3 regions of the Proteiniborus ethanoligenes genome follow, and region 1 is predicted to be linked to each of the others. Evidence: predicted binding sites of a transcription regulator. Region 1 holds the regulator's gene; each other region holds the start of a gene.
What was found. Region 1 encodes LexA, which represses DNA repair genes until DNA is damaged. Its sites were predicted from a motif close to CNAACANNTGTTNG; they were not measured.
Positions count from the first base shown of each region.

Region 1 (8,562 bases):
CAGCAAATAGAATACATATTAATGATACTAAAAGGATTATTAGAGCTTTAGAGATATTTCATGAAACGGGAAAACCAATGTCACATTTCTATAAAGACTTTAGAAAAGAAAACCACAAGTATAATATAGTATTTATTGGCCTTACTATGGATAGGAAACTGCTATACGAAAGAATTAATAAGCGAATAGACTTAATGATTCAAAAAGGGTTAATTGAAGAAGTCAAAAGTCTATTACATATGGGTTATAGTGAAAATCTAGTATCAATGCAGGGATTAGGATACAAAGAGATTATACAATTTCTAAATGGAAAGTGCAGCTTAGATGAAGCTGTTGAAATACTCAAAAGAGATTCAAGAAGATTTGCAAAGAGACAATTAACCTGGTTTAGAAGAGAAAAAAATATTAATTGGATAGATGTTCATGATTTTGATAATAAGGATAATTTAATTGAACATATTGTTGAATACATAAAGGAAAAAATTAATTAAAGTAGAATATAGAAAACAAACAGGGAATTTATATTTTAAGTTATAAAATTTATAATTCTATAAGGGGAGGGAAAAAAGTGAAAACTACTATGAATTTGCAAGATGTTTTTTTAAACAAAGTAAGAAAAGAAAATACTGTTATTACAATTTTTTTATTAAATGGTTATCAACTAAAAGGCCAGGTGAAAGGCTTTGACAATTATACAATAGTTTTAGATAGTGATGGTAAACAAAATTTAATATACAAGCATGCTATCTCAACTATTATACCAAGTAAATCTATCAGTTTTATGAATAAAAGCAGTGATAGCTTTGAATAGAAATTTCTATTTACAGTATACAAAGCCTTTTAAGTATATTAAGACTTAAAAGGCTTTGTTATATAACGAATAAGAAATTCTACTTAATATAGAGTACCAAGAAAAGCTTCTTTATTTTCAATGTCATTATTGTTCTGATTGAAACTGTTGTTATCATATGTTACAATACATAAGATAACAATAATAGAAGGTGATATGTTGAACAAGTATACAATAGATATATTATGTAAACAATATGCGATTGGTGAAAATATTATCAATTATGTATTAAGCAAAGATGAAATTCTTAAAAAGAACTATTTAACTCACATTGAAGAAGTCAAAGAATATAATCAATTTAAGATTATACATGCAATGCAGAAGGCTAGACTAAATGCTACTCATTTTAATTGGACAACTGGCTATGGATATGATGATGTGGGAAGAGAAAAGGTAGAAGAAATATATTCGTATGTATTTAATACTGAAGATGCTTTAGTAAGACCTACAATTGTTTCGGGAACACACGCAATAACCCTTACATTGTCTGGTATATTAAGACCAGGAGATGAGCTTCTTTCAATAACTGGAAGTCCTTATGATACTTTACAAAAGGTTATTGGAATAAAAGGTAAAGAGAAGGGCACACTTATTGACTATGGTATTAAGTATAGAGAAATTTCTCTTGATTCAAAGGGAAAAATAGAAATTGAAAAAGTGATTCAATCAATATCAAAGGATACTAAGCTAATATTAATTCAAAGATCTACAGGATATAGTGACAGAAATGCCATAACTATAGATGAAATAAAAGAGGCTATAGACAAAATTAAGGCATTCAATGATAAAGTAATTATTATGGTTGATAACTGCTATGGCGAATTCATTGAAACTAAGGAGCCTACAGATGTAGGAGCAGATATAATGGCCGGCTCTCTTATCAAAAACCCAGGTGGAGGTATATCTTTGTCTGGAGGATACATAGTAGGTAAAAGAGACTTAATAGAGCTAGTTGCTAATAGAAGTACAGCTCCTGGAATAGGTAAGGAATGTGGCTTAACTTTTGGCACCACTAGAAACACCTTACAAGGTCTTTTTTTAGCACCCATGATAGTAGGGGAAGCATTAAAAGGAGCCCTTTTAACTGCTTTAGTATATAAAGGCTTAGGATTTAGAGTAGTACCAGATATTAATCATAAGCGTAGTGATATAATACAAGCAGTAGAGTTCAAATCCAGAGAAAAAGCGATTAAATTCTGTCAGGGAATACAAAGCGCTTCTCCGGTTGACTCTTTTGTAACACCTGAGCCATGGGAAATGCCTGGATATGAGGATGAGGTAATAATGGCAGCAGGGGCTTTTATACAGGGTTCTTCTATAGAATTAAGTGCTGATGGTCCAATGAGGGAACCTTATTTTGCTTATTATCAAGGTGGATTAACTTATAGCCACTGTAAGTTGGGAGTAATGATGAGTTTAAATAATTTGTATAAAAATAATTTAATAGAAAAAGATAAGCTGGTTTATTAAGCCAGCTTATCTTTTTCTACTTTACTTTATCTTACGAAATACTCCTGTTACTTTACCTAGAATCGATACATTTCTTGTTATGATAGGTTCCATAAATTGATTTTCAGGCTGTAGCCTTATATGGTCTTTTTCTTTAAAGAATCTTTTTATAGTTGCTTCATCGTCTAAAAGAGCAACTACTATATCACCATTATATGCAGTGTTTTGCTGTCTAACTAGCACAAAATCTCCATCTAAAATGCCAGCTTCAATCATGCTATCTCCTCTAACTTTTAACATAAAAACAGATTCTTTTTCTACAAAGTCAATAGGTAAAGGAAATGAATCTTCAATATTTTCTACAGCTAATATAGGTTCCCCAGCAGTAACTTTGCCAACTATAGGTACATTTATTATTTCCTTTCTTGGAAATGGAATAATATTGTCAACTCTATCTAAAATTTCAATCGCTCTAGGCTTAGTAGGATCTCTCCTTATATAGCCTTTCTTTTCAATTTTTTCAAGATGCCCGTGAACAGTAGAGGTTGATTTTAAGTTGACAGCCTTACAAATTTCTCTTACTGCAGGAGGATATCCTTTAGAATATATTTCACTTTTTATGAACTCAAGTATTTTTAACTGAACCGACGATAAGTCTTCATACATAATGGAACCTCCCAACACTCTATTTTCTGCTATTATAACATATATATAAATAAATAGCAAACATTTGTTCTATATTTTTTTAAAAAGCATTGACAAGGAACACATGTTCTATTATACTAGAATTAAAGAACAAATGTTCTACAGATAACGGAGGTATAGCTATGAAACGTAAAAGAATTAGAATAGCAAATAAAAAAAGATTTACTATTTTTTTATCCTTGGTATTTTGCATTATAACTATTTTAACAAGCAATATATCTAAAATAAGTTTAGCTTATAGTTCAAATAATAATAACTACAAAGAAATGGCCATAATTTCTGGTGATACGCTTTGGGAAATAGCTAAAAGAAATAATCCCTATAATCAAGATGTCCGAAAGATTGTCTATGAAATAATGGAATTCAATAATATGAAAACAGCAGAAATAAAAGCAGGCAGTGTTATAAAAATTCCTACATACTAACATAAATCATAAAATAGGCCCTCAGATAATAGAGGGTCTATTTTACGCCAATATTACTTACTATCATTATCCTGCTGTTCACGTATTTTATTGGATAGGGGATTGCTTTTTACGGCTTTTCTTAATCTTTCATCGTCAATGTGAGTATATATTTGAGTTGTAGATACATTTTCGTGACCTAAAATTTGTTGTAAGGCCCTAATATCAACATTCCCATACTTATACATAAGAGTTGCTGCAGTATGTCTTAGCTTATGTGTAGAATAAATCTCAGTATCTAAACCAGCATCTTTAATATATTTTTTTACTAAATATTGTACAGTTTTATTGCTAATTCTGCTTTTCCTATTGCTTAAAAACAAGGCGTTTGGTGTTTTTACTCCTTCTGTAGGTCTTACTAATAAATAATCCTCGATAGCTTTTATACATGCATCATTCAAGTAAATTGTTCGTTCCTTGTTTCCTTTACCTACAACAGTTAAAGTATCTCCTTTGATCTTGTCAATATCTATACTAACCAACTCTGAAAGTCTTAGACCACAATTTAAGAACAGTACAATAATAGCATAATCTCGTTCTTTATAGGTTCCATCTATTGAATCTAGCAGGTTTTCTGCTTCCTCTAGCGAAAGATAAACAGGATGTCTAACATTTGTTTTTGGTGATTCTAAATCTAGGGCAGGATTATTATCAATAATTTTAACCTTTGTATTCAAATACTTAAAGAAAGACCTTATACTAGCAACTTTCCGAGCCTTAGCATGATTTTTGTTGTTACGATCCTTATCAACAAAAGATATAAATGCATATAGGTCTTGTAATGTGACTCTTTGAATTATACTTTCATCTACATCAGATATATTTATTTCGTCAAAGGGAATACTTTTATCAACTAATTTATATCTGAGCTTTAAAAACCGAAAGAGGGTACGTAAATCAAAAAAATACTCTTTTGTTGTGTTTTCAGATTTTCCTTTGATGGTTTCTATGTAGTTTAAAAAATCTTCTAATATTATTGGTAGATTATCCATATTTTCACTCCTTATTATACAAAATATACATTTTGTATAATAATATTCTACATTTTTTCGCAAAATCCTTCTACATAATCTACATATTTTAATATTATTTTTTTAATCTCTATAGTTTTCATATAATTTAGTAGAAGATTCACCGAATATTATAATCTGTTATTTAAAAAAAGCTCGTCACCATACATATTTTCAATCCTAAAAATGTTTTTCAACTAATTCATTAGATTTCTTACTATAACAATATCAAAATTCGCTTATTGGGCCTTAAAATCCATTTTAAACGTTTTTAGATGCATTTTGATATAAAACCATTATAAAGAAAAAATAAACGCCTTATAAGTCAAATGTAAGCTTGATTTATTTTTGAAATATAATAAAATTGCACTTTGATAATAAAACTTGATTTAAGAAGCTCTTTTTATTCTTTAGTCTTACAAATTGTTTTAATTAAAGCAAAGACAAGTTAACATAATTTTTTTATGTTAACTTGTCTTTGAATAAGCTTCTTTTATATTACACTAAATATTTTGTTACATTTTAACCTCCAGCTAATAAATGAATGACCTGTATTTCATCTCCATCATTTATTAAGACATTTGCATATTCTTGCTTAGGTATTAATTTGCCATTTACCTTTACAATAATCTTAGGAAAAGTATATTTCTTCATATCAAGAATTTCCTGTACAGTTAAATGCTCTTTCCATTCATGCTCCTTACCATTTATTAAAATCATTTTGTCCTCCTGTAAATTAGAGATGCTTTTCTACCACCTCTATTAATTCTGGTAAGTCCATTTTTATTTCCTTTAATTTTTCTATAGTAGGTATGCCATCCATTGTCCAACCTCTTCTTTTATATACTGCGTCTATTAGTTTTTCATATTGTTCTTCTCTATAGGCCCTAAGAATTTTAATTTTCTCTTCAGTGAACTTTCCAGTTGGATCATAATTTAATTTCTCCCTAAGCTGGTTATCATATCTTTCTTTCCTTGATTCATATTCTTCAACTGTTACAGGGCCTACAGAACGGTATGGGACTTTATCGTTTTCTCGTTTACCATAACCCATCCTTATATTAAAAATCCTTTGAAAATTGTACACTCTTTCTGATTGTACTATTAACTCTTCCTTATTAATATTATTACCAGTCATAGCATTGTACAAATCTACATAGTTTTGTACATGCTCAGGTATTTTAGCAGGCTCATCAGCAGAAAAATTACTAGCAGGTACAATATCATTCCATGGTAGCTTACACAACCCCATGAGACCAAACCAGGTTCTAAACATAGGGAAATAATGTAATGCTTCAGCTTTATCTTCAAAAGTTGGTATTTGATTGTTGACCATATCCATAAATATTAACCAAGCTTCGTCATGCTGAGGACCTTTATTTGTTAATCCATAACCTCCCTGCTGTGCAAGAGATTCTTTAGGCAGGTACTCAGAATACTCAAGTCCCTTCTGTTCCATACCAATATCCTCCAGGAAATCTTTGTCTGCACCGTACTCTTCAACAAATATCTTTTTAAGTTTTCTAATGCCTAATCCTGCTAATTTACCAAAACCTTCTCCCCTAGACATTTGATGAAGAAGTTCCATTGCAGCATCCTTATTGCCAAAAGTTAGTTCTAAGCCACCAGTAATATCTTTATCAATTATTCCATTTTCGTAGCATTCCATCAAAAAAGCTGTTATTGTAGCAAATGAAATAGTATCAATACCATATGTATCACAATAAAAATTACATTCTAATATATATTCAGGGTCAAAGATGCCACAGTTAGCACCTACGCCTGCTGCCGTCTCATACTCTGGACCATCAATTGTAACCTTATCCCCTTTATATGGTCCTGTTTTTAATTCATAGCCATCTGCTGCTTTAGCACATGATAAGGAGCAGCCATACCAACAACCATCAGGTTTACCTTGTGTTAAATAATTATCTCTAAATACATTAGAAGCAATTTTATAAGTATCTTTATGGCTTCCGTATTTATAATTGTGAACAGGCAATAGATCATATTCATCCATTACCTCAATTATATTAGCTGTCCCTACCTGTCTCATTCTGCACTGCTCATCATCAAATCGATTTATTTCTCTATGAAGTCTTAATCCGGTTCTGTTAATTTTAGCTTGATCTGCAGGGTTATTTAAATCACCTTTAACTCCATTAAACTTTACTACTAAAGCCTTAATATTCTTATCTCTAAATACTGTACCTATTCCACCTCTACCTGCCTGTTTAAGTCTTGTTACTTTTCTTCTTACATCATAAAAAGTAAAGTTTAATAATCCTATTAAAGTATTTTCCGCTGCTGTTCCTGCAGTTACAACAGCTATGTTTCTTTTATCCTCCTCGGAATCAGCATACATTTCTGTTAGCTGTTCCCCTAATACATGTGCATCTATAGCTTCTAGTGGAGCTTCCTCTATTCTTACAATGCCCTCGTTTCCATCAATATACACTACTACATCATTTTCTGCCTTTCCCTGTACCTTTAAAGCATCCCAACCAGCAAATTTTAATAGTGGTCCAAAATATCCACCTACATTACTATCTATAGGTATTCCAGTAAGTGGCGATATAGTAACTACCAAAGACTTACCTGCACCTGGATATTGAGTAATTCCTCCTATAGGACCGCTAGCAATCACTATTGCATTTTCTGGATCTGTCCATTTTGTCTCTGGACCAACACTATCCCATAGATACCATAGTCCAAATCCTTTCCCACCTATAAGTTTTTCTTTCATCATCTCTGTAACTGGCATAGAACTAATTTCATTGTCCGATAAGTTTATATACAAGCTTCTATTCGCATAACCTTTTTCAATTTTACCAAGCTCATATTTATATTCTTTAAGCAATCTTCGACTCTCTCTTAGTGCATCTATCGTCAATAGACTCTCCCCCTTAAAATTACATTGATATATCTTCTATATAAATTGCATTTGCAGGGCATTTTTTAACACATAATCCACAAGATATGCATTTAAAAGGCTCTGTAAGCTCATCGTGATAGAACATAGCTCCTTCATTACAAAATCCTACACACATTAGACAGCCTACACAGATATCTTTTCTTATTCTAACAATTCCTCTATTATCCCTATAAATGGCCTCTACTGGGCAGATATCAATACATTCTCCACATTGAGTACAAGTAATTATTTCATTATTCCCATCAACTATTTCAGTTACTTTTAATGAAGCTTTTTTCAAATTTTTTTCTTTAAAGTATGCCTGAGAACAAGTTTCTTCACACAGATGACATCCTATACAACGCTCTTCTATTTTTGCTAAAACCTTCAAAATACCACCTCCAATTAATATAAAAGTTATTAAACCACAGAGGGTTCAAATACAAGCTCACCTTTTTCAAATCTATCAAGATTAAGCTTACTAATATCGATTGTAGTTTTCTCTCCTAATATTTGTTGCGAAACTAATAATCCAGTCATAGGTCCAAGCATAAAGCCATGTCCACTAAAGCCTATAGCAAGATAAAAGCCTTCTAAGTTTTTTACTGGACCATAGATAGGATGCTTATCAGGGGTCATATTATATAACCCTGCCCATTGCCTTATAACTCTAAGCTCACCAATAGGAGGCAAGAGCTTAGTAGTCGTTTTGGCCATTTCATCTAAGAATTGCCAGCTTGATGTTGTTCTTAAATCCTTAGGTTCATCCTCATCCCCCCTGCCCATAATAAATGACCCATGTGGCGTTTGCTGACAATAAATATTTAAGGAAAAAGACATAACCATAGGTTCTTGCATTGGTTCTACAGGCTCAGTTACTAGTATTTGGTGTCTTTCTGAATATACAGGTATGTCTATATTGACCATATCCGCTATTTTCTTAGAATAGCCTCCTGAAGCATTAACTACTATATTAGTTAATATTTCGCCTTTGTTAGTAATAACTCCTTCTATTTTTCCGTTTTTTGCTTTGATTCCTATGACTTCTGTAAATGTATATATATTAACACCTAATCTCTTAGCAGCCTTTGCATAAGCATCTGTAGTTAAAAAAGGATTTAAATGACCATCCTTTTGACAGAATGTTGCACTTTTAATTATTTCAGTATT
Region 1 is NZ_FNQE01000009.1:61,262-69,823, reverse strand. It holds gene miaA (tRNA (adenosine(37)-N6)-dimethylallyltransferase MiaA) at 1-491, shown strand, start outside; gene hfq (RNA chaperone Hfq) at 581-811, shown strand; gene BLV37_RS05180 (methionine gamma-lyase family protein) at 1,007-2,320, shown strand; gene lexA (transcriptional repressor LexA) at 2,342-2,965, opposite strand; gene BLV37_RS05170 (LysM peptidoglycan-binding domain-containing protein) at 3,127-3,429, shown strand; gene BLV37_RS05165 (tyrosine recombinase XerC) at 3,483-4,460, opposite strand; gene thiS (sulfur carrier protein ThiS) at 5,001-5,198, opposite strand; gene BLV37_RS05155 (aldehyde ferredoxin oxidoreductase family protein) at 5,215-7,371, opposite strand; gene BLV37_RS05150 (4Fe-4S binding protein) at 7,391-7,783, opposite strand; gene BLV37_RS05145 (NAD(P)/FAD-dependent oxidoreductase) at 7,813-8,562, opposite strand, start outside.

Region 2 (8,562 bases), on a different contig from region 1:
TGCAGTAAAGCCAATAGTTGTTATGGCAAAGGCTATTAGCATTGCTTTAGTTAATGATGTGCCATTAATTAAATAGGGATCTCTTATGGCTGCAGCAAAGCAAAATTTTGATCTCTGAAGTATAAAACCAAAGGCTATACCAGTTAACCAAAAGAAACTGTGGATATCTGATATTGATTGTAAAAATATATCTATAGCTATAATTAAGGCAATAACTAATAGACCAATAGGGATTTGATTTTTTAGATTGTTGCTATTCATAGCATACACCTCGAATTCATTGAGTTATTTCTCATACAGTAAATTTTCGTCACAGGCTAATCGAATTTTATTATTATACCATAAATGCATATTCGACTTATTTAGTGATACAGAAAATACTAAATTACATTTAAATTTGTGATTATTGCTGCTATTTAATTATTTATAATATATAATGTAAATAGTGATATTTATTTACATGAGGAGCTGAGTAGAGAATGAATATAGAGTACCTAGATTACTTTTATAAAGTTGCTACAATGGGTAGTATTTCAAAGGTAGCTAAAAGTGCCCATATATCTCAGTCAGCACTAAGCCAGCAGATTTCAAAACTTGAAGAAGTTTTGGGTTATAAATTATTAGATAGAAGTAATAAAGGTGTTGAACTAACTGACAAAGGACTTATTGTTTTTAAATATGCTGACAATATAGTAAGAACATATGAAGCTATGATAGAGCAGTTACATTTAGATAATGAAAATGCACGAAATATAAAGATTGAGGCATGTTGGTCAATTGCTACCTATTCCTTACCATGTGTTATGTATAAAATTAAAAACAAATTCCCAAATCATAGTTATGAATTAAATCCAAATGAATCAGACTTAATTGAAGAAAATGTTATGAACAATATATGTGATATTGGAGTTATATATAGTAAACCTAAAAACCAGAATCTTTCCTATTATAAAATAGGTATGGATAAAATTGTTCTTGTTTCTTCATCAAATTATAATATATCTGATGAAATTGATTTTAAGGATTTAATTAAATATCCACTTGTATTATTAAATGATAAAATGCATGTTATGGATCCTATAACAAGCAAAATGAAAGAACTAGGATTAATGATAGATAATCTAAAAATTCTATACAATAGCGATTCAGCAGAGTCAGTAAAACTATCTGTACTAAATGAATTTGGTATAGGCTTTTTACCTTACACATCTATAAAAAAAGAATTATACAATAAACAGCTAATGTTAATAAATATTGCAGATTTTTCAATAGAATATGATATGTATTTAATACATGACAAGAAAACAAGAGAAAATAAAGTACTCTACGAATTTGTAGAATATTTTAAGAGTATAGCACAAAAAAATTTATGCTAAGGCTTTACTATGAAAATCTCCCAAACACCATTTATGACTTCTTTATAGGAAATATCATATTTCTTAAAGTTACTCATTACAGACTCAAGGACACAGCTGTGATCTGTCACAACTTTAACCGTATCACCTGAACTCAATGATTTGAGTTCTTTTCGTGTTTTTAAAATTGGAATAGGGCACATATCACCTAGACAATCTATGGTTTTCACAAGACTCACTTCCTTGAAGATTATATATTTAACTGCATTAATTATATCATAAAATGGCATTTATAGTTATAATGAAAAGAAAGTAAAAAAAAGACACCTAGATATGAGACTTCTGAAAAATTCTTGAATTTTGCCTGTTATTCAGTGGTCTCCTAGATATCTTTTTTTTATTACTAAATTGCTATTATCTATATATAATCCACATTTAAATTGAATGCTAAAGCCTTTTGTCCTAATAGCGCCTTATCCTTAGACTTTCCTATATAGTCATCTCCAAACATTGTATATAATTCACCTGAAATAGTAAGCTCAGGAAGCCTTCCTAGAAGCTTTTCGCCATCAGTTAAAAATCCTAGCTGAACAGGCGTACCAAATACTCCTTCTGCTGTAAAGTCACCACCAGAAGCTAGGAGAACTACAATAGCCAGTTGCCCATTTAATAGCTCCTTTAAGGTTTTATTGCTAGATGCTACCTTAAGATTTCTAGCTCCTAAGGATGGAACCTTATCATAATCTGCGGAAGCACTGCCAGTTAAAGGCAGGTTAAATTGAGCTGCAGTCTTCTTATCCGTATATGGAGTTATTATCTTTCCATTTTCGATTAAAGTATATCTATCCTCATTTACAACACCCTCAGCATCAAAGAATTCAAACTCTGTAATATCTTCTCTTTCTGTACTCTGGTATAGTGTAAAGCTGTCGCTAAATTTCTTTTCACCTAAAAAGTCTTTAAATAGAGAAGCGCCTGTACCTATCTTGTATCCGTTCATTTCCTCTAAAATTTTCTTAAGGGGTAGTCGTTCATCATTCTCTAAAAATACCACGGGCTGTTTACCCTGAACAGGAAGCTTAACCTTATTATTGTAAGCTGTTAAAGTTTCTCTTACATTATTTAAGATTTCATTTCTACTATACTCTCTATCTAAAAAGCTTGCAAATGCATCAAAGACGTTTACAGAAGCTTTTTCTTTTATTATAAGTGCTGCTATAACAGCTCTATCTACATGAGTTAGATTGAGTCCTTTATTATTTATTAGTTTAGTTTCAAATTCTTGAATATAGATATTATTTGAAAAAATAAAGTCAGGAAACTCTTCTCTCAATATTTTAAGCAGCTCTTCTACTTCACTTACAAAATCTTCATCAGAAAGAGTTTCTTTTCTATAATCAACTTCTTTTACAAGGCTTGATGAAGGCTCGTAAGGATAAGGTATTTGAAGCTTTAAATTTTCTATTGCTCTTTTTTCAAGCTCAGCCTCATCTGCTTTTCCTACAGCCCCTGCAATACCTATAAAGCCATTTTCATATATTCTGAATCCTGTTTTTGTAATATCCTTTTTTCTGACGGATTTTATTTCTGTTTGAGATATGTTTATGCTTATTTCTTTAAAAGTCTTAATATATTTTTCCTTTACCATTCCTACACCTCCTATTGTACTGTAATATTATTTACTCTTATATAAGGACCACCCATGCCTACAGGAAGAGGCCATTGCTCAAACTTTCCACAGCCTCCTAAAGAGAAGGAAAGAAGCTCCATTTCCTTAGAGATACCATCTATCTCATGAAGAGTTTCCATTACATTACCACTAATAACTGCTATATTAACAGGCTCTGCAATTTTACCATTTCTAATCATATAGGAAATACTAGGTGCTATAGTAAAAGTAGACATACCGGAGCCGTGGTTTATCTCTTCTACTAATATGCCTTCTTTCACCTCTGAAATAAGCTCTTCTTTAGTTTTATCTCCAGCCTCAATATATGTAGAAGTCATTCTCACAATAGGCTCAAATTCAAAATTCAAAGCTCTAGCATTACCCGTAGGATTTTCTTTAAGGGACTCTGCAGTTACACTGCTATGAAGTCTACCAGAAAGGATTCCGTCTTTAATTAAATAGGTTTTATTAGCTTTAGTTCCTTCATCGTCAAATGGTACAAATCCGCTTCCAGGAATATCTCCTCTATCAACTATAGATAAATTATCTACACCTACTTTTTTGCCAATAGTCCATTCTCTCATCATGGTTTCGTCGCCAACCATGAAATCTGCCTCGCTTTTATGTCCAAAGCTTTCATGAGTAAATACTCCTGTTGCAATAGGTGAGAATATTACAGTATATTTCCCAGGCTTTATAGGCTGAGCATGGGTAACATATTCAATATCTCTAGCTATGTTTTTTTCTAGCTTATCATGTAGAGATTTAATTTCATTAAAATCCGTAACAGTTTTATCGTACCCACTGTCTAGGGTTTTACCGTTTACATTCAAGGAATATCTAAATACTACTGCACAAGTCTGATAGTCAAACTTTAAATCTGCTCCCTTACTTGAATAAAATTCCTTAGTAGTTTTGCGGTCAATGTAAATAGCTCTCCACATTTTTATTTCATCTTTATTTTCTATAATTGGGAAGTATGATTTTAGAAGATGGAGTTTTTCTTCTTGACTTACATTCAATATGTCATTTTCCTTAAACTTAAAAAAATCTCCCTTATTAACTTGAAATTTTTCAACTACATGATTTTCCATGATTCTTTCATTTTCTTTAGCCATAAGAGCGAGCGTATTTATTTCTTCCTGTATATTGTCTATATCCGTTGTTGAGCTATAGTACCATCTTTTACCGTCGAAAACTCTTATGAAGCCACCCTTATGGTTTCTCTTTAAATTTTGTCTTAGTTCTCCATTTTGATAGGTAATTTCGCTTACAGAAGCATCCTCTAACCTCACATCTGTATAAAGATTTTTTGGAAAAATATACATCTAATCCCTCCTTAAATACTTTTATTATTAAATGTAGATAAGTATTATCCATAGTGTATGTATGTTTGCTACTATTTTAAATGTAAAACTATTTAGAATTGTTGGATAATGCATTCTTGATTACATATTACTATCAAATATTAATAATGTCAAACTGTATTTTTATAAAATTAATATTTAAAATAAAAATATTAATAAAATTTATTGATAAATTTTAAAGTTCATAAAAATGAAAATTATTCTTAGAAAAATTAAATCAATAAAAAATACCGAACATATGTTCACAAAATTGATGTTTCATGGTAAAATATAGATAGGAAATGAACATGTGGAGTGATACTATGGAAATCCTAAATAAACTTAAAATATTATCAGATGCAGCTAAATATGATGTGTCTTGTTCATCTAGTGGAAGCAATAGAAGTGGAAGAAAGGGAGATATAGGAAGCACTAGTCAAAGCGGCATATGTCATAGCTGGGCAGATGATGGGAGATGCATATCCTTGCTTAAGATTCTTTTTACTAATTATTGCATATATGATTGTGTATATTGTGTGAATAGGGCTTCAAACCATATACCTAGAGCAGCATTTACACCTGATGAAGTAGCAGATTTAACTATCAATTTTTATAAGAGAAATTACATAGAAGGACTTTTTTTAAGCTCTGCAGTATATAAAAACCCTAATTATACAATGGAGCTTTTGACAGACACAGTTAAAAAGCTTAGAGAGGTACATAGGTTTAATGGATACATTCATTTAAAGGCCATACCTGGTGCAGACAAGACTTTGATAGAAAAGGCAGGCATGTATGCAGACCGAATGAGTGTAAATATTGAGCTGCCATCAGATCAAGGACTTAAGCTACTTGCACCACAAAAGAACAAGGAAGCCATTATAAGGCCTATGAATTATATAAACTCAAGAATACATCAATCTATAGAAGAAAAACAAAAGTTTAGACATTCTCAAAGCTTTGTACCTGCTGGGCAAACTACCCAGCTTATAGTGGGAGCTACTAAGGATAGTGATTTAAAGATACTTAGGCTTTCGGAAGCCTTATATAAAGGCTTTAATCTTAAAAGAGTATATTATTCTGCCTTTGTGCCTGTATCTACACATCCAAACCTTCCGCCACTATCTTCTCCACCCTTAGTCAGAGAAAACAGGCTTTATCAGGCAGATTGGCTGCTTAGATTTTATGGGTATAATGCTGCCGAAATACTTAATGATGAAAAGCCAGATTTTGATCTTGACCTTGATCCTAAATGTGACTATGCCTTGAGAAACATAGACATGTTTCCTGTAGAAGTAAATAAGGCAGATTATTATTTGCTTTTAAGGGTTCCTGGCATAGGGGTAAAATCTGCTAGGAGAATAATCTCTGCTAGAAAGTTTGGTAAATTAGACTTTGAACATTTAAAAAAGCTGGGGGTGGTAATAAAGAGAGCTAGATATTTTATAACCTGTGACGGTAAGCATTATGGTATAAAAAGCATGGATGCTTCTGCCATAAGAAATAGCCTAGTCCTCAATGTGGATAAGAAGTATGCTATAGAGTCAGGAGAGCAGATTTCTATATTTTCCCTATATCCACAGTTGCTACCTGCTAACGAAGTTATATCAACTATAACAGGGGAGTTTTAACATGCTACAGTATATTTACGATGGAAGCTTTGATGGACTACTAACAGCCATATATGAAGCTTATTACAGAAGAGAAATACCAGATGATATTTTGTCAGAGGATAATCCTCAGCAAAATCTTTTTATAAAAAAAGTACATATAGAAACAGATCTGGAAAAGGCTAAAAGAGTTTATAATTCAATAAAAGCTAAGATATCGGATTTTGCTTTGCAAAACTGCTTTTATGTTTTTCTTTCTGAAGATGAATACAGGGGAACTGTAATATATAATTATTTAAGGCTTGGGTGGAAAATAGGAAAAGATATAGACTTAAATTTATCGAATGATGCAGTGCTTTTAGTAAATAATATCTCCCAAAAGGTAAGAAAGGAAGTTCATCGAATGCTTGGACTTATTAGATTTAGCCAGCTGAGCAATGGAGTATATTATTCCCAGATAGAACCAGATAATAATATAATAGGCCTTATAGCACCTCACTTTGAGGATAGAATGCCAGATGAATATTGGATTGTTCATGATGTTAAGCGAGAATTAGCTGTTATGTATAATAAAAAAGAATGGGTAGTTAGGGATTTAAATGTCCTAGAAGAGATTAGCTTTATAGACGAAGAGGAGGAATACCAAAGACTTTGGAAAGAATATTTTAATAGTATCGCCATTGAAAATAAAATAAACCCAAGGCTTCAAAAACAACACATGCCAGTAAGGTATTGGAAGCACTTAGTTGAAAAACAAAAGGACTGCTAGTAAAAGCAGTCTTTTTATGTATACATATGTATGTTTAATATATTATAATTATAGATAAAAGATTTGTGATTAAGTATTACTTACCATATTATAAGAATATTAAACAAAATGATAAGGGGAAATATAATGAACGAAATAATACTCTATACAATATTCGCATTTGCTGCAATAGGAGCTATAGATAAGCTACTAGGGAACAAATATGGATTGGGAGAAAAATTTAATGAAGGTTTTATGGCAATGGGAAGCCTAAGCCTTACTATTATCGGGATATATGCCTTAGCTCCAGTACTATCTACTGAGCTTTCAAAAATAGTAACTCCTATATTTGCAGCCATAGGTGCAGATCCATCTGTATTTCCTGCGTCTATACTTGCCTGTGATATGGGTGGTTATATGTCAGCAGCCAATATGGCGCAGTCAAAGGAAATGGGACTGTTTTCAGGACTGATACTAGCCTCTATGCTAGGGGCTACAGTAGTATTTACCCTCCCCATAGGAGCAGGCATTATTGAAAAGCAGGATCAATACTATTTTACTAAAGGCATATTATCTGGTATGGTAACTATACCTATAGGTAGCTTTGTAGGTGGAATACTGTTAGGTGTTCCTATATATATTCTTTTGATTAATATGATTCCGATTATTTTAATGGGGCTAATCTTTATTATTGGCTTGATTAAATTTCAGAATAAATTAGTAAAGGGATTTGGTTATTTTAGTAGACTAATAATGATAATAGGCGCCCTTGGACTTATTGTAAGTATATTTGAAAGAATATCTGGCATTACTCTTATACAAGGAATGGAACCCTTTGATGAAGGACTTAAAATAGTAGGCAGTATAGTTATAGTATTGTGCGGAGCTTATCCCATGATGCATATAATCACAAAAATATTTAAAGCACCATTATTAAAGCTTGGAGAGAAAATAGGTGTTGGAGAAAATGCAGTAGTGGGAATACTGATAACCTTAGCTAACAGTATCCCAGCATTTATGATGATGAAAAATATGGACAACAGAGGAAAGGTCCTATGCTCTGCATTTGCAGTCAGTGGTGCTTATACCTTTGGTGGTCAGCTAGGCTTTGTAGCTAGTATAGAAAAAACAGCCATAGTTCCATTTGTTGTATCTAAGATAGTAGCCGGAATTAGTGCAATTATACTAGGCTTAATTCTTACTAGAAATATTAAAGAAGACCATAGGCTTACTATTGAGGAATGTAACTAAGAGAATTATAAAAATATACAGAAGCTAAAGCACATGAACATATTAAGACAACTTGTGCAATTAGGGGGGACGATATGAGTAAAACAATACTATATATAATATATGGATTTGCTGTACTAGGTTGCATAGATAAAATTATAGGGAATAAATATGGCTTAGGGGAAAAGTTTAACGAAGGATTTTTAGCCATGGGTAACTTGGCTATACCTGTAATTGGGATATATGCACTTACGCCTGTAATAGCCCATCAATTATCAAAAATAATAACTCCACTGTTTGAATATATAGGAGCAGATCCATCTATATTTCCTGCGTCAATTCTCCCCTGCAACATGGGTGGATATACTGCTGCGATGAACATGGCACAAAGTAATGAAATAGGAGTGTTTTCAGGATTTATTTTAGCCTCTATGCTAGGAGCTACCATAGGATTTACAATACCTACAGGTGCAGGAATTTTAGAAAAAGAAGATCAAATGCTATTTACTAAAGGAATATTAGCAGGTATGATAACTATACCCTTAGGCTGTTTAGTTGGTGGTTTATTATTAGGCTTATCTATACCAGTTCTCCTTATAAATAT
Region 2 is NZ_FNQE01000006.1:19,652-28,213, reverse strand. It holds gene BLV37_RS15405 (YeeE/YedE thiosulfate transporter family protein) at 1-261, opposite strand, end outside; gene BLV37_RS03650 (LysR family transcriptional regulator) at 480-1,376, shown strand; gene BLV37_RS03645 (sulfurtransferase TusA family protein) at 1,373-1,585, opposite strand; gene BLV37_RS03640 (metallopeptidase TldD-related protein) at 1,774-3,003, opposite strand; gene BLV37_RS03635 (TldD/PmbA family protein) at 3,015-4,352, opposite strand; gene BLV37_RS03630 (putative DNA modification/repair radical SAM protein) at 4,694-6,001, shown strand; gene BLV37_RS03625 (TIGR03915 family putative DNA repair protein) at 6,003-6,749, shown strand; gene eutH (ethanolamine utilization protein EutH) at 6,876-7,979, shown strand; gene eutH (ethanolamine utilization protein EutH) at 8,054-8,562, shown strand, end outside.
Region 2: BLV37_RS03630 (putative DNA modification/repair radical SAM protein) is a predicted target of LexA. The motif match lies at 4,623-4,636, and genes of this name have one in related genera.

Region 3 (8,562 bases), on a different contig from region 1:
AATGGAGAGAATATATTAAAGGATAGCTTTTTAGCTATCCTTTTCATATTCATTAAGTTCATCAAAATTAATACCATATATAAACTGAGAATCAGCATTATCTGAAGATGGAACTACGCTAAAAAAGCCTGTGTTTAAATTGTGGCTATAATAAATATTCTTATCTAGTACCTGTCCTAGTAGTTCGGATTCATCCTTTTTAAGATTATATAAATATATAGAATAATCAGTGGAGGTGTTATTTTTACCAACTATGAAAATTGTGTCCTTATTGACAATAGAAAATTCCCTAGTATCAATATCAGTTAACAATGTTTCCTCATTTTTCTTTAAATCATAGATATACAATTCGTATTTATCTTCTTTTTCTACTTTTTTTCTATAAATTAGCCTATTATCGTCTATAAATTTACCCTCAATACCAGAGCTGATTTTTCTTGATTTATCATCACTTTTCTTAAAATACAGACTAGAAATATCTTTGGTAAAATCACTTTCCTCAAGAACAAAGGCATCTCCATTTACGTCAAAATTAGTAATATTTAAATTTACCTTAAACAAAACCATTTCCTCATTATTCAAGGTATCCAGAGTAATTATTGAAGATACCTTCTGATCATCATTATTTACTGCGCACAATATGTGGTTGTTCTGCCATTTTATATTCCACGTATGTCTGCGATCCATTGGAGTAATTTTTTGAGTTAGGTTACTATCTAAATTTACTACATATAAATCAGTTAGTTTTCCATTATACTCAATTATTGCAAGTTTTTTTAAATCTGGGCTAAATTCAACAGAAAAAATAGAGTTATTAGTTGAATAAATTTTTCTTTTCTCAAAGCTGTTAAGATCGTATAACCAAAGACTTTCGCTAGATATATTGTCGTTTTCCTCTCTTTGGACATAAGCAATAAAGCTATCCTTTGCATAGTCAATTATCTTACCTTGATCAATAGTCTCAGATAAAAGTATTGGCTGGGCATTTAAGATGTCGCCACTATCAGAGTTGATTTTTGCTTTGAACATAAAAAGAGGGCTACTAGGATTATTTTTTAGAAATGTATTATTTAATCTCACATTCCATATGTACTCACTATTTTCTTTTATAAGACTTACAACGGGCATAGTGTTAGCAGTATACTTAAATTGAGTATATATTTTATTAAGAACCTGGGCCCTATCAAATTTTATTTGGATGGGCTTATAGTTGCTAGGAATAACATTGAATTTTAAATCCTTAAGTGGCAAATCATCAATATCTTCAAGCTTAATCAAAATTTGTGGAACTACTATATCTTTTTTACCCCATTCTTTTTTTACTGAGGTATATATGTTAACTTCATTGTTTACCCTAGATATGCTGTCAACACTGGCAGTAGAGCATTCAACTACACCAAATTTAACTAAAAAGTATTGACCTCTGTCTTTTTCCATTAACTCAACAGCGGGAGAGATAGATTGGAAGCCCTTAGACAATATTGTTTTCTCTACTTTATATTCTATGTCAGATGTCACATTTGTAGAAAGGCTAGAGTCAACTAAAGGTGTATTACTTTTAGGACTGCAAGCAGTTAAAGTTAACATCAATGACACATATAATATCCCTTTCTTCATTTAAATTACCTCCTACTATGAGTTATATATTCCACATTAAATCAAAATGACCTTCTAAAATTAATAATAATTTTTTGGAAAAATAAAATATATTTGATATATTGATTTATATGAATATTAAATATATAATTAATACGAACAAGTGTTCCGAAATTGTGATTAAATTAATTTTGTGAGATACTATGGTTTATAAGTATAAATTGAGGTGATACCTTGAACAAATTTAAAATAAAATCAGAGTTTAAACCTACTGGCGATCAGCCTCAGGCTATTGAGCAGTTAGTTAATGGAATAAATAAAGGCCTAAGCTCTCAGACTCTTCTAGGGGTTACAGGCTCTGGTAAGACATTTACCATGGCTAATATAATTGAAAGAACTCAAAAACCAACTATTGTAATAGCACATAATAAAACATTAGCGGCACAGCTAACTAGTGAGTTCAAGGAATTTTTCCCTGACAATGCTGTAGAATACTTTGTAAGCTATTATGATTATTACCAACCAGAAGCATATGTACCCCATACGGATACATATATAGAGAAGGATGCATCAATAAATGATGAAATTGATAAGCTAAGGCACTCTGCAACGGCTGCGTTATTTGAAAGAAGAGACGTAATAATAGTAGCTAGTGTGTCTTGTATATATGGATTAGGAGATCCAATCGATTATGAAAATCTAGTACTATCCTTAAGACCAGGAATGATAAAGGATAGAGATGAAATCATAAGAAAGCTTGTAGATATTCAGTATGAAAGAAATGATATAAACTTTGTTAGAGGAACCTTTAGAGTTAGGGGGGATGTGGTGGAAATATTCCCAGCTTCGTCTAATGAGCATGCTATTAGAGTAGAACTTTTTGGAGATGAAGTAGAAAAAATAACAGAAGTCAATGCTTTGACTGGTGAGATTATAGGAACTAGAAGCCATATTTCCATATTTCCTGCATCTCACTATGCTACAAGCCCAGAAAAGATTGAAAGAGCTATAAAGAGCATAGAAGAGGAATTAGAGGAAAGATTAAAGGAACTAGCTAAGGAGGATAAGCTCTTAGAAGCTCAAAGACTACAGCAAAGAACCATGTACGATATAGAGATGTTACGGGAAATGGGATTTTGTCAAGGAATAGAGAACTACTCTAGGCATATTAGTGCAAGACCACCAGGAAGCAAGCCCTACACTTTACTAGATTATTTCCCAGAGGATTATCTTATGATAATAGATGAGTCCCATGTTACTATTCCTCAGATTAGAGGAATGTATGCAGGAGACAAATCAAGAAAAACTACCTTGGTAGACTATGGGTTTAGGCTACCTTCTGCACTTGACAATAGACCACTTCAGTTTGATGAGTTTGAAAAGCATATTAATCAAGTATTATTCGTAAGTGCAACACCTGGACCTTATGAGCTAGATAATTGTCAGCAAATTGTAGAGCAAATTATTAGACCAACAGGTCTATTAGATCCAGAAGTTGAAGTTAGACCAACGAGAAATCAGATAGATGATTTGGTAAAAGAAATAAACATTAGAGCAGAGAAAAACGAAAGAGTTTTAGTGACTACCTTAACTAAGAAAATGTCTGAGGACTTAACTAATTATTTTAAAGAAATAGGTATAAAAGTTACCTATCTACACTCAGATATTAAAACTATTGAAAGAATGGAAATAATAAGAGATCTTAGAATAGGCAAGTTTGATGTTCTTGTAGGCATCAATCTTTTGAGAGAAGGACTAGATTTACCAGAGGTTTCTCTAGTAGCAATACTAGATGCAGATAAAGAAGGCTTCTTAAGATCGGAAACATCTATGGTACAGACTATAGGAAGAGCTGCTAGGAATTCAGAAGGCAAGGTTATAATGTATGCTGATAGAATAACAAATTCAATGCAGAAAGCAATAGACGAAACTAATAGAAGAAGGCATATACAGTTAAAATATAATAAAGAGCATAATATAATTCCTCAAACTATTAAAAAAGGCATAAGAGATGTTATCGAAGCTACTAAGGTAGCAGAGGACCATGAAAAATATGGTTTTGATACAAAGAAAGAAATGGGTATAGATGAACTAATGGTTTATATTAAAAATCTTGAGATTGAAATGTTTGAGGCTGCAGAAAATTTACAATTTGAAAGAGCAGCAGAATTAAGAGATAAGATTAGCGAGTTAAAGAAAAAAATATAATTACTTATGCATGTAGACTGTTGAAAAATGCATTTGTGTTATCCTGGGCATTAGCTAAGAATCTAGTATTAAAATACTCAGATAAGAAAAACGAGGTGCAGAAATGTTAAAAGACAAAATAATAATTAGAGGAGCAAAGGAGCACAATTTAAAAAATATTAATCTAGAGCTCCCAAGAAACAAATTTATTGTATTAACAGGCTTAAGTGGTTCTGGTAAATCATCCCTTGCCTTTGATACCATATATGCAGAAGGTCAAAGAAGATATGTAGAGAGCCTTTCAGCCTATGCTAGACAGTTTTTAGGTCAAATGGAAAAACCAGACGTTGAGTATATAGAAGGTTTATCTCCTGCCATATCCATAGATCAGAAGACTACAAGCAAAAACCCAAGATCTACTGTTGGAACAGTTACTGAGATTTATGACTATTTAAGACTTCTGTATGCTAGAATAGGAACACCACATTGCTATAAATGTGGAAAGGAAATAACTTCTCAAACAGTTGACCAAATGGTGGATCAAATACTATCCTTAGAGGAAAGAACTAGAATTCAGCTGCTTTCGCCTATTGTAAGAGGGCGCAAGGGGGAGCATCAAAAAATATTTGAAACCATAAGAAAAGAAGGCTTTGTGAGAGTAAGAGTAGATGGAGAATTAAAGGAATTAAGTGAAGAAATAAAGCTAGATAAAAATAAAAAACATAATATAGAAGTAGTAATAGACAGATTAATAGTTAAGGAAGGAATAGAGCAAAGACTAACAGATTCCCTAGAAACAGGACTGAAGCTTTCAGAGGGATTAATAATAGTTGATGTAATAGACAAGGAAGAATTACTCTTTAGCCAAAAACTATCCTGCCCTGACTGTGGTGTAGGCATAGATGATTTAGAGCCAAGATTATTTTCGTTTAACAGTCCCTTTGGTATGTGTCCAACCTGTAATGGATTAGGCAGCCACATGAAAATAGATCCTGAGCTAATTATTCCTAATAAAAACTTGTCTATAAATCAAGGCGCCATAGCCCCTTATGCTAGCACGTCTGAAGACACATATTATTTTAAAATGTTTACTGCTATAGCAGAGTATTATGATTTTAGTCTGGATGATCCTATTAGCAGTGCGCCAAAAAAGTTAATAGATGAAATACTCTATGGAACAGGCAAAAGAGAAGTAGAATTTGAATTTGATAGTAGATTTGGTGGATGGAGAACATATAAAGCGCCTTTTGAAGGTGTAATACCTAATCTAGAAAGACGATATGGTGAAACAAATTCAGATTATATGCGCGATAAGATAGAAGGCTTTATGGGCATTATACCTTGTCCTGACTGTAATGGAAATAGGCTAAAGCCAGAAGCACTTGCAGTAACTATAGGAGAGCTAAATATTTCAGAGTTTACTCATATGTCCGTAAGACAGGCAATAGACTTTGTGAATAATTTAAGCTTAACTAAAATGCAGGAAAAAATTGCATATCAAATTTTAAAAGAAATAAGAGAAAGACTAAAGTTCCTTGTAGATGTGGGATTAGATTATCTAACATTATCAAGAAATGCAGGGACTCTTTCTGGCGGAGAGTCTCAGAGAATAAGGCTAGCTACTCAAATAGGCTCAAGCCTAGTAGGAGTTCTCTATGTATTAGACGAACCAAGCATTGGGCTTCATCAACGAGATAATGATAGACTACTAAAAACCCTTAGAAGTCTTACAGACCTAGGAAATACTTTAATAGTAGTAGAGCATGATGAAGATACTATGTATTGTGCTGACCACATAGTAGACATAGGACCAGGGGCAGGTGTTCATGGAGGCTATATAGTTGCAGAAGGAAGCCTTGAAGATATAAAAAAATGCAAGGAATCTATTACAGGCCAATATTTAAGTGGTACTAAAAAAATAGAAATTCCGAAAAAGAGAAGAAAGCCAAACGGCAAATGGGTAGAGGTACTAGGCGCTGCAGAAAACAACCTAAAGGATATAGATGTTAGGATACCCTTAGGTGTGTTCACATCTATAACAGGTGTTTCAGGCTCTGGTAAAAGCACATTAGTAAATGAAATATTGTATAAAAGACTATCTCAGGAGCTACACAACTCTAAGGTTAAACCAGGAAAACATAAAGACATATTAGGCATGGAGCATATTGATAAAATCATAGATATAGATCAATCACCTATAGGTAGAACACCTAGATCAAACCCTGCAACGTATACAGGAGTATTTGATCAGATTAGGGACTTATTTGCTATGACTCCAGAGGCTAAAGCTAGAGGATATAGTAAGGGCCGCTTTAGCTTCAATGTGAAGGGCGGAAGATGTGAAGCTTGTAGAGGAGATGGTATATTAAAGATAGAAATGCACTTTTTGCCTGATGTATATGTTCCATGTGAAGTATGTAAGGGCAAAAGATATAACAGAGAAACTCTGCAAGTAAAATATAAAGGAAAGACTATATCAGATATATTGGATATGACAGTAGAGGAATCTGTAGAATTCTTCGATAGCATACCAAGCATAAAGAGAAAGCTAGAGACCATGTACGAAGTAGGGCTTGGATATATAAAGCTAGGTCAACCTTCAACGCAGCTTTCAGGTGGGGAAGCACAGAGGGTCAAATTAGCCACAGAGCTTAGCAAAAGAAGTACAGGCAAAACCCTATATATTCTTGACGAGCCTACAACTGGTCTTCATACAGCAGATATTCACAAGCTTATTAAGGTGTTAAATCAGTTAGTAGATGCTGGAAATGCAGTAGTAGTTATTGAACATAATTTAGATGTAATCAAAACCTCTGACTATATAATAGATTTAGGGCCAGAAGGCGGAGATAAGGGTGGTACAGTAATTGCTAAAGGAACACCAGAGGAAATATGCAAGATTAAAGAATCATATACAGGTCATTTCTTAAAAAAAGTATTAGAAAAATAAATATTAGTATAATCCCCTTAATTTTGTCAATAATTTTAGTAAAAGCAAATTAGGGGGTTTTTTTATGAAAAAAAGCTTAGTGTTTTTACTAGTTGGAATAATACTTTTACTATCAGCTACAGCCTTTGCAGGAGGATATTTCAAAAGAATAGATGTATTTATAAAGGATATAAAGATAGAGGTAGATGGAATAAATATAAAAACAGATACAGAGCCTTTCATATACAATGACCGAGTGTTTGTTCCATTGAGACCAGTAGCAGATGGCTTAGGATGTGAAGTTACATGGGACAGCAAAGAAAACAAGGTTATAATAAACAAATATAAGGATTTTCCAGAATGTGATTATTTAAATGGTGAAATATTCGTATATGGAATGATAACTAAAATAGACCATGAAAACAAAACCATAGAAATTGAGCAGCATATTGACGATAATAGCAGGGAAGTAACTCCATTACTAAGTATAAGAGAAGATGTCATTATACTACTTCAGAGAAATGATAAAACTATGAATATTGATTTTAGCGATTTGAAATGTGGAGATATTTTAGGGGCAGTTATAGACAAGGATAATTTCATAAGAGGAATAATAATATCCTTCTAAAGACTAGAGAAGATTTTAATATAAGATAGGGCTGACCATTGTGTCAGTTCTTTAATTTTTTGTTACCAAAGACTTATTTCTATAAATATAATTTATAACATTAATGTTTATTGCTCTTTTTGCTTTCTTGTAATAATATGATGTTATTGAGAAAAGTCTAGAGTGTTTTGGGCATGTTTAATAAACACATCATAACATAACAAGAAAGCAGGCTGATAACTTTGATATTTCAAAATTTTATTTTTAGTATAAATGCTGTTTTCCCAGTTTTTATAATTATTATATTGGGATATGTTTTAAAAACGAAAGGTATAACAGATGAACACAGCATAAAGAAGATGAATACTATTTTATTTAATATAGCATTACCTATGCTATTATTTAGGGATATTTCTCGTTCGAATTTTAATGATTTTTTTAATTTAAAATTGCTAATTTTTGCCCTTGTTGCAACTCTTTTATCATTTATACTAATATGGCTAGGTGCAGAACTATTAATTAAAGAAAAAAGCTCTATAGGTGCATTTGTGCAAGGTTCTTTCAGGAGTAACTATGCCCTTATAGGACTAGCATTAGCATCTAACATTGGAGGTAGTGATGCAGTCACAAAAGGTGCACTAATAACTGCTTTTGTTATTCCCTTATATAATATATTAGCAGTTATTGTCTTAACCATAAGATCAGAAGGTAATAATAAAATAGGGATAAAATCAACTTTTACTAATATTGTAAAGAATCCATTGATAATAGGAATAGTCCTTGGCTTACCATTTTGCATACTAGGCATTAGGCTTCCAGCAGTTATAGAAACTTCCGTAGATTATATGGCAAGAATTGCAACACCTATTGCTATGTTAGCCATAGGTGGCACTATATCCTTAGATCAGATTAAAAACAAAAAAATGAAGCTGGCAATGGCTGCGGCTACGATTAAGATTATACTGCTACCTATTGTCTTTACTCCTATTGCTGTGCTTTTAGGTATAAATGGGAATGCTTTATTAGTTTTATATATTATGCTAGGCTCACCTACAGCAGTTAGCAGTTATGTCATGGCCTGCAACATGAATGGCGATGAAGAACTAGCTGCAGATATATTCATAATAACCACTTTGCTTTCTGTATTTACATTTACCATTGGTATATACATATTTAAGACTTTTGGACTTTTAGTTTAGTTTTGGACAGGCTATATGTAATACTAAAAAGGGGAGGGGGTTAT
Region 3 is NZ_FNQE01000025.1:1,378-9,939, forward strand. It holds gene BLV37_RS10690 (S41 family peptidase) at 1-2, shown strand, start outside; gene BLV37_RS10695 (TolB-like translocation protein) at 31-1,617, opposite strand; gene uvrB (excinuclease ABC subunit UvrB) at 1,831-3,804, shown strand; gene uvrA (excinuclease ABC subunit UvrA) at 3,908-6,733, shown strand; gene BLV37_RS10710 (copper amine oxidase N-terminal domain-containing protein) at 6,798-7,340, shown strand; gene BLV37_RS10715 (AEC family transporter) at 7,562-8,518, shown strand.
Region 3: uvrB (excinuclease ABC subunit UvrB) is a predicted target of LexA. The motif match lies at 1,753-1,766, and genes of this name have one in related genera.